Regions from separate parts of the Micromonospora sp. NBC_01638 genome, predicted to be linked through region 1. Evidence: riboswitches for the same ligand, from Rfam matches in the RefSeq annotation. Region 1 holds a riboswitch; the other holds the start of a gene.
The links. A riboswitch is a leader RNA that binds a small molecule or an ion and turns the genes downstream of it on or off. The one in region 1 is predicted to bind cyclic di-AMP.
Positions count from the first base shown of each region.

Region 1 (4,151 bases):
GAGCGGGTGACGGGAATCGAACCCGCACTGTCAGCTTGGGAAGCTGATGTTCTGCCATTGAACTACACCCGCAGGCGGCACCACTGTACCCGAGTCGCCGAGCCCGTGCACCCAGGCACCCCGCCCGGCGTAGCTCATCCGCGTACACCCGCTGCCGGCTCCGTCACGACGGGGCCGGCAGCGGCGTCGTTGGGCCGTGGTCAGGCGGCCGTGTACTGGATGTCACGACTGAGAATGGTCGGGCGTGCCTGCGGTACGGCGAGCGGCGCGGCCGCCGCCGACGGGGCGTGCGGGTCGAGCCAGACCCGCACGGCCGGCCGACCCGGCGCGAGACCCGGAATGCCCGCGGTGGGCTGCTCGCGGCGGGTCAGCATCGCCACGTCGACGGTGAACTCGAACAGCCGCCAGTCGGCCTGCGGCTCTGCCCGGGCGCCCTGCGCCAACCGGGCGACCCGCGCCGGATCGGTCACCGGACGGGCGCGCCCCGCCACGTACGCCTCGTCGTCGCTCTCCTCCGGAGGGAACGAGTGCAGCGCGTAACGGCCGTCGCGTTCGAGGTCACGGCGCTTCGGGGAGTCGATGATGAAGCAGAACAGACCCTCGTCGGTGATGACCGGGGAGACCGGATGGACTCGGGGCCCGCCGTCGGCGCGGACCGTGGCCAGGTAGCCGAAGCCCGGCCCGTACTGCTGGAGGAGAACGCGGATCCCGTCGGCGAGTCGGGGCTCGTCGGCGGCGAATTCGGACCAGGAAGCCATGCGAGCATTCTATCGAACAACTGTACGAGCAGCGAGCTCGACGCGCTGGTCACCGGCACCGAATCCGACGGCTTTGGGCACCGCCGCTATGGTTGTCCGATGCTGCTCTCCGACCGCGACCTGGTCTCCGAGATCAAGGCCGGCACGCTGGGCCTGGAGCCGTTCGAGCCCACCCTGGTCCAACCGTCCAGCATCGACGTGCGACTCGACCGGCTGTTCCGGGTGTTCAACAACCACCTTTACACACACATCGACCCGGCCATGCAGCAGGACGACCTGACCTCCGTGGTCGAGGTGCCCGACGGTGAGCCGTTCGTGCTGCACCCCGGGGAGTTCGTGCTCGCCTCGACACTGGAGGTCATCTCGCTGGGCGACCAGCTCGCCGGCCGGCTCGAAGGGAAGAGCTCGCTGGGTCGGCTCGGGCTGCTCACGCACTCCACCGCCGGCTTCATCGACCCGGGCTTCTCCGGTCACGTGACGCTGGAGCTCTCGAACGTGGCGAACCTGCCGATCACCCTCTGGCCAGGCATGAAGATCGGGCAGCTCTGCATCTTCCGGCTCTCCTCGCCGGCCGAGCACCCGTACGGCTCGGTGGTCTACGGCTCGCGCTACCAGGGCCAGCGGGGGCCGACGCCGAGCCGCGCCTGGCAGCACTGGCGCACCTGGCCCACCCGCTGAGCGGTACGACAGCCAGACGACGAGGGCCCGCCGCGACGAATCGCGACGGGCCCTTCGGTCACCCCTGATCAGCCTGGGCGGCCGTAGCTGTGGATCGGGCCGTCGTCGACCTTCTTCATCTTGACCGGTTGACCGGCCTGCGAGGCGTGCACCACCCAGCCACCGCCGACGTACATGCCGACGTGGTGGATGTCGCTGTAGTAGAAGACCAGGTCGCCGGGGCGCAGGTCGGCCTTGCTGACGTTCTTGGTGGCGCGGCTCTGCGCGGCGGCGTTGTGCGGCAGCGACACACCGGCCTTCGCCCAGGCGGCCAGCATCAGCCCGGAGCAGTCGTACGAGTTCGGGCCCTCGGCACCCCAGACGTAGGGCTTGCCGATCTGCGCGCAGGCGAACTTGACCGCCGTGCCCGCAGCGCCACCGGGATAGCTGCCGGGGCAGGGCGCCGGGCGCAGCGAACCGCCGCCACCGTTGCCGTACACCTTGATGCGCAGCTTCTGCAGCCGGTCGATCTCCTCGTTGATCTGCTTCTTCTTCGCCGCCAACTGGGCCTCGGTACGGGTCAGCTGGGCCACCATCTCGTCCAGCGGCGCCTTCTGCTTCGCCAGCTCATCGCGGAGGTCGGCCACCTGCCGCACGTCCTGCTGCTGGTTGTGCGCGAACCGGTCGAGCATCTCGAGCTGGCCAACCACCTCGCTGGGCGATCGACTGCCCAGCACCGCGTTGACGGTCGAGACGTTCTCGCCCTTGTACGCGCGCACGGCCAGCGCGCTGACCTTGTTCATCGCAGCGTCGACCTGGCGCTCCAGCGGGCCGATCCGGGCGGCCAGCGCGTCCGCCTGCTTGCGCTTGGCGGCGAGGTCGGTCCGGGTGGCGTTGTGCCGTTCGATGATCGGTTCGAGTTTGTTCCAGTCGGCGTCGATCTGGCGCTCGATCTCGGCGACGGACGGATCGGCGTGGGCCGCCGTGGCGCTGCCCGTCAGGACGACGGCGACGCCGGCCAGCGCGGCGAGAGCGGTGGTGAAGCGGGACCAGCGTGAGCGCGGCGCGATCGACGTCGGGCCGGCTGCTGCCGGCCGCTCGGACGACGGCCGCGGGGCATGGAGTGCCACCGGGTTCCGTACTCCTTCTTCCTGACCGCCTACCGGGTTAGCTGACGGGTTCGGGCGGGAAGTCGGCGCCCTACCGCAGTGGCTGCGGATTCACCCCGAGGGACCTGGGTCCCCGGTTCGCTCGGAAACGACTCGGCGGTGTCGGTCCGTTACCGCCCGGGCTGGGCGGAACTGATATCGGGCCGACGAATGACCAGAGTAGAGACGCCTGTTACCGATCCGCAACCCGTGCGGCCGTGACACTCCGTACCGATCAGGGAGGGTGACGGACCGTACGCGAAGATTTCTTTCCTGACGCGTCGACAGATAGAAAGGTATTGACGCAGGCTCCCGGGCGGCGCGAAGGTGACCTCACCTTCATCCCGTGGAATTTAGGGGGTTCGATGCACCATCCAACCCTGTCGCTCCGGCGGCGCGCACTGCTCACCGCCGCCGTGGTCGCCGCAGCGACCGCGGTACCGCTACCCGCCGGCGCTGCCGCCGCCGCACCCACCGCCGACCGCCAGCAGCAGTACGCCGCGGCGGCAGCGGAGTACGGCGTGCCGACCGGCGTGCTGCTCGGCGTCTCCTACCTGGAGTCCCGCTGGGACAGCAACGCCGGCACACCGAGCACCAGCGGCGGCTACGGCCCGATGCACCTGACCGACGCCCGCCACGTGGTCGCCCTGCCTGGGCGCGGCCACCACGACACCGGCGCCGAGGACCCGCGTGGCGACGACTCCCGACCCGCGCTGGCGCCCGCTCCTCGGCAGGCCGAAGACCCCGCGCCGCCCACCGCCGCGTTGCAGACCGTGGACACCGCCGCAGCGCTGACCGGCGCGGCACCCGAGGCGCTGCGCACCGACGCGAGCGTCAACATCCGGGGCGGGGCGGCACTGCTCGCCGCGTACCAACGGGAGCTGGGCGCGCCGGTTGGCGCCGGCACCGACCCGGCTGCCTGGTACGGCGCGGTGGCCCGCTACGCCGGTGCGGACAGCGCCGATGCCGCAGCGGCCTTCGCCGACGAGGTCTTCACCACGATCAGCGCCGGCGAGTCCCGGGTGACCGACGACGGCCAGCGGATCACGCTGCCGGCCCGCGCGGTACAGCCGGAGCGTTCCTGGCTGGACCGACTGGGCCTGCGCCGCCTGGCCCGCCCGGACGGGCTGGAGTGCCCCCGCACCATCTCCTGTGAGTGGATCCCCGCGCCCTACGAGGCGTTCGGCGACGGGGACTACGGCAACCACGACCTCTCCGACCGGCCCGCACGGCAGAAGATCGAGTACATCGCCATCCATGACACCGAGGCAAGCTGGGCGACCACCCTGAAACTCGTCCAGGACCCGACCTACGTGAGCTGGCACTACTCGCTGCGCTCGGTGGACGGGCACATCGCCCAGCACGTGAAAACCAAGGACGTCGGCTGGCACGCCGGAAACTGGTACGTCAACGCCAAGTCGATCGGGCTGGAACACGAGGGCTTTGCCGCGCAGGGCACCTGGTACACCGAGGCGATGTACCGGACGTCGGCGAAGCTGGTCCGACACCTCGCGCTGCGGCTGGGCATCCCCCTGGACCGCCAACACATCATCGGCCACGACAACGTGCCCGGCACCGTCGCATCGAC
Region 1 is NZ_CP109273.1:2,370,475-2,374,625, reverse strand. Features, by position in the region: tRNA gene OG811_RS11180 (tRNA-Gly) at 1-72, opposite strand, end outside; gene OG811_RS11175 (pyridoxamine 5'-phosphate oxidase family protein) at 201-758, opposite strand; gene dcd (dCTP deaminase) at 858-1,436, shown strand; gene OG811_RS11165 (NlpC/P60 family protein) at 1,505-2,545, opposite strand; cyclic di-AMP (ydaO/yuaA leader) riboswitch at 2,558-2,693, opposite strand; gene OG811_RS11160 (N-acetylmuramoyl-L-alanine amidase) at 2,929-4,151, shown strand, end outside.

Region 2 (4,151 bases), 2.0 Mb from region 1:
AGTGCAGCTCGCAGTCGCTCGGCGACCTCAAGAAGAAGCAGACCAACGGCATCATCTGGAACAAGCAGACGCTCAACCTCGCCGCTGGCGACATCTCGAAATACTGGAGTGCTGGCTGGCTCAAGCCGGGCACGGCGTACGCCAACGGTGCCGGATGCACGCTGTACAAGCCGCCGAACAGCGATCCGGACAGCACCGACTACCACAAGTGGAAGCGGACCAGCGCCATCGCGGCCCGGTTCACCATCAAGGCGACCGGCACGAGCGTGTTCGCCGCGACCATGCACCTGCCGCAGGAAAACCGGCAGAACGCCTGCGCCGGCGACGGCGACCGGGGCATCGCCAACAGCGGCATCCACCTCGGCGCGGACGCGACCAGCCTGCTGAACGCCTCCACGGTCCGCGTCGTGGGGATCGACGCGAACCGTACGGGCATCGCACCCGGCACGCTGAGCGGCTACGGCATGACCGGCTACGGGTCGGCGGCCACCAACGGCTCCAGCAAGATCGACTACCTCTTCGTGAAGGGGACCGTCCAGCCGTCCAGCATCGGCCACACGGTCAGCGGAACGAAGTCGAACCACCTCGCGCTGTACGGCTTCATCACCTACTGACCGCACCGACAAAGACGACGCGGGCGCCGGCCCCTTGTGGGGGACGGCGCCCGCGTCGGCTGCGCCCAGGTCAGGCGGAGTAACCCCGGTTGGCGATCCAGTTGGCCAGATCGATCGTGGTCATCCAGTACGACGGGTCGGCCGCGTTCGCCGAGTCGGCGATCCGCACGGTCCGGCCGTTGTCCTTGTAACCCACCACGGCGACGTAGTGCCCGCCGCCGTAGGAGCGCCAACCGCCGTTGGTGTCGGTGGCGTCGCCGACGACGTTGGCCACCACGCCGCGGCCGTCGGTGATGGCCTTGACGACGTCGGCCTGGAGCCGGTCCATCTGCGCCGGGCTGGGCGCGCCGGCGAACATCCGGGTCCGGTACGGGGAACCCTTCACCTCGGCGTTGAGCACCCGGGTGGTGTCCTGGGCCGAGTTGGTGCCCATCTCGGTGGTGCCCAGTTTGGCACCGAGCTCGTTCTGGGTGCGGTCGATGCCGGCGGCGCTGAGCGCGTTACGGGTGGCTGCCGGGCCGCAGTTGTAGTACGTGTTCTGCGCCTCGTAGTCGTAGTCGAGCATCTTCGTCGCGGGCGGCTTCGGCGGGGCCGGCTTAAGGCTCAGGTCCGGGTTGCTGCTGGCGTTGGCCGCGGGTGACGCGGCGGTGGTAGCCGGGGCGGTGGTCGGCGCGGCGCTGGCCGAGGGGGACGCGTCGCGCGCCTCACCGCGGGAGGCGGCGGTGTCGCTGCGCATCTCGGCGACCGTGGTCGCGGTGCGCTGGCTGGCCGGGTCGTCGTCGGCGACGGCGACCAGCCCACCGGTGGTGGTGGCGATCGCGAGGGCCGCGGCGGAGGCGGCAACGATCTGGTATGGGCGCTCGGTGGCGAAACGGCGGAGCTGACGCTGCAGGGTGTGCTTCACGGGGTCCTCCACGGATCCGGGGGGAGAGCGGCACACCGGGGCCGGACCGGTATATCCGGGCAGGCGCCAGCGCGCGGACCGTGGTCCGCGGATGGTGAACCGCTCAGGGGAACGCCCGGCGCTGCCGGGCGGGATAGGCGATGACCCGGGGGGGTCAGCTCACCGTCACTGGACGAATGAGCGGGGGCACCGCTGCGCCGTGGAGGCGAGGGAACAACCGAGGGGTGGAAAGGTGCTGCACGAGGATGGAACTCCTTCCGACACCGCCTACCGGGTTAGCTGACGGATTCGGGCGGGAAGATCGCCCTACCGCGGGCCATGGCTCGCGGATTCACCCCGGACTTACTGGTGGGTCCCCGGTTCGTTTTCACGATTGAGCGGGTCGGCGCGGCGTCGCCTCTTGCGATCGGTTACCGCACCGGACGAGACGACACTACTGGCCGGTCCGCACCCTGCCAAGCCAGGTTCACCTGCGTAAACCCCGATCGGCGCGACAATTTCTGCGCGTATTGCCGATGATGTGACTCGATGGGACAAGCGGTTATGGTGACGCCTGCGGGCGACAACCGGACAGGCCGCCGATAATACGGTCACAATCACCGGAAAAATCGAGCCGATCGCGCCGGACGCCCGATTTCCCAGTTACGTGACCGGGCTCACATCACGGATCGGGCTCAACCTGCTCGGGCCGGACGCCAGCGTGCCACGACGGCGGGACGGCACGTCCCGTTCGCCGCCCGGCGAGCGGGTACCAGGTTCGGCCGCAGCCGGGCCACTGCCGCGTACGCCTCGTCGGCGAGGGTGCGAGCCGCGTCGGCGGCCAGTTCCGCATCCCGCCACGCGGCCCGCTCCCGGGCGGCGGCGGCCTCGTAGTCGGCCCGTCTCGCGTCCCGGATCGCCCGACTGAGCACCACCTCCTGCTCGACCGGGTGCCGCCGGGGATCCCAACCGCGCCGGTGCCCGAACACGTCGCCCAGCTGCGCCATGGTCAGGTCGCCCCGCCAGTGCGCCGCGGTCGCCGCGCGGAGCAGGTAGCGCTCCCGGAGGGCGTACTCGGCGGGGGTGCGGGGGGTATGCGGGGTGGGCAGCGCCCCGGCACCCGCGAAGCGACGGGCCGCGATGTCCGCCTCGTCGTACCCGTTCCAGGCCCGCTCCATCTCCTCCTGAGCGGTCAGCCAGGCCGCGCGTCGCCGCCGCGCGGTCGTGGCCGCGCCGGCCGCCGCGACGGCCACCTCCTCGGCGTACCGGCGCAGGTCGACGGCCTCGGCCTCGGCCACCTCCCGAGCGGTGGGTGCCGCCGGGAGCGGGTCGTCCGTGGGCCGGTCCCGCTCGGGTCGGGCGACCAGCACGGCGAGTACGCCCAGTGTCAGCAGGAACAGGGCCGACCAGATGGCGGCGGCCTGCGGAACCTCGGTCACGAACTGGTAGAAGACAACGGTCTCCATGGTCGGCACCTCGGGGAGAGAGCAATGCGGTGGAGCCCGACCGGCAACCTGGCCACGGCGGGCCACGGATCGGCGGGGGCGGAGCTGGTGGGTCGACAGGGCGCGGCGACGGGACGCTCATCCCGGTGGCTCAGCGCCCGGGTGGGGCCCGGGGCGCCCGGCTGCTCGGACCGCCGACGAGGGGCAGCCGGTCGGACCCGGGGGCGCACACCGGCAGCACGCCGGCCACGACGGTGACCTGGCCGCCGGGCAGCGAGTCGACCGACCAGGTCGGGGACTTCTCGGCGGCCCGATCAGGGACCGCCTTGGCCGTTTGAGCGGGCCCCTGCGCCACGGTGGGCCGGCACGACGTCGCCGGCGATCCGGCGGCGAACGGGATTGGCACTGCGCTCGGCGCGGCGCTCAGCGTTGGTGCGACGGCCGTGGCCGGGCCCGCGCCAAGCGCCAGGGCCGCGACGACGGCGAGGCTGGTCAGCACCCGTGTCGCCCAGCGCGCCACCCACCACAGCGGACAGGTGAGCGCGACCGGAAGCACCTCCCCACGCTACCGGCGTGCCGGCCCGGACGCACCGACCACGGGCGTGTCGGCGCACGCCGCGCCGATCCCACCGACCAGGGTGGATGGTGTCAGCGCGAATCCACGTACGTTGATCGGCTGTCGGCCGGGTCGGCCCCGCCGGCCCCGGCTTGAGGCCCGACGCCAGCGGTGTTGGGGGCCTCGGTGCTGGGGGCCTCGGTGCTGGCCGTGCGCGGTCGGGGGACGGACGCCGGTCCGGGGACGGACGCCGGTCGGGCCGGACGACGCGGCGCGAGTCGGCGCATCATCGGGGTCTCGACGAAGCGGTGCAGCAACCCGGCGAGGACCAGGTTCACCACCAGGAAGCCGAGCACCACGGCCGGGCCACGCCAGCCCTCGAAGCCGGTCCCCCAGTCCCCGCTCCAGCGCAGCACGCTCGTCATAACCAGCACATGAACCAGGTAGAAGGCGAAGGAAACCTCGCCGAGCCAGACCAACGGCCGCGACCGCCACGGCGAGCGCCTACCCCGCACGTCCGCGTCCGCGGCAGCGGTGATCACCAGCAGGTACGCGACCGCGAGCAGAGTGGTCCACAGTTCGGCGCGGATAAACTCCGCAGCCGCCACCCAGGTGGCCAGGAAAATCCCGCTGGCCACGGTCAGCCCCGGGCC
Region 2 is NZ_CP109273.1:4,343,759-4,347,909, reverse strand. Features, by position in the region: gene OG811_RS20580 (hypothetical protein) at 1-614, shown strand, start outside; gene OG811_RS20575 (C39 family peptidase) at 685-1,530, opposite strand; cyclic di-AMP (ydaO/yuaA leader) riboswitch at 1,768-1,908, opposite strand; gene OG811_RS20570 (hypothetical protein) at 2,193-2,963, opposite strand; gene OG811_RS20565 (hypothetical protein) at 3,094-3,498, opposite strand; gene OG811_RS20560 (acyltransferase family protein) at 3,591-4,151, opposite strand, start outside.
Region 2: it holds a riboswitch for cyclic di-AMP, as region 1 does, so the genes downstream of both, OG811_RS20575 (C39 family peptidase) here and OG811_RS11165 (NlpC/P60 family protein) in region 1, are expected to answer to the same signal.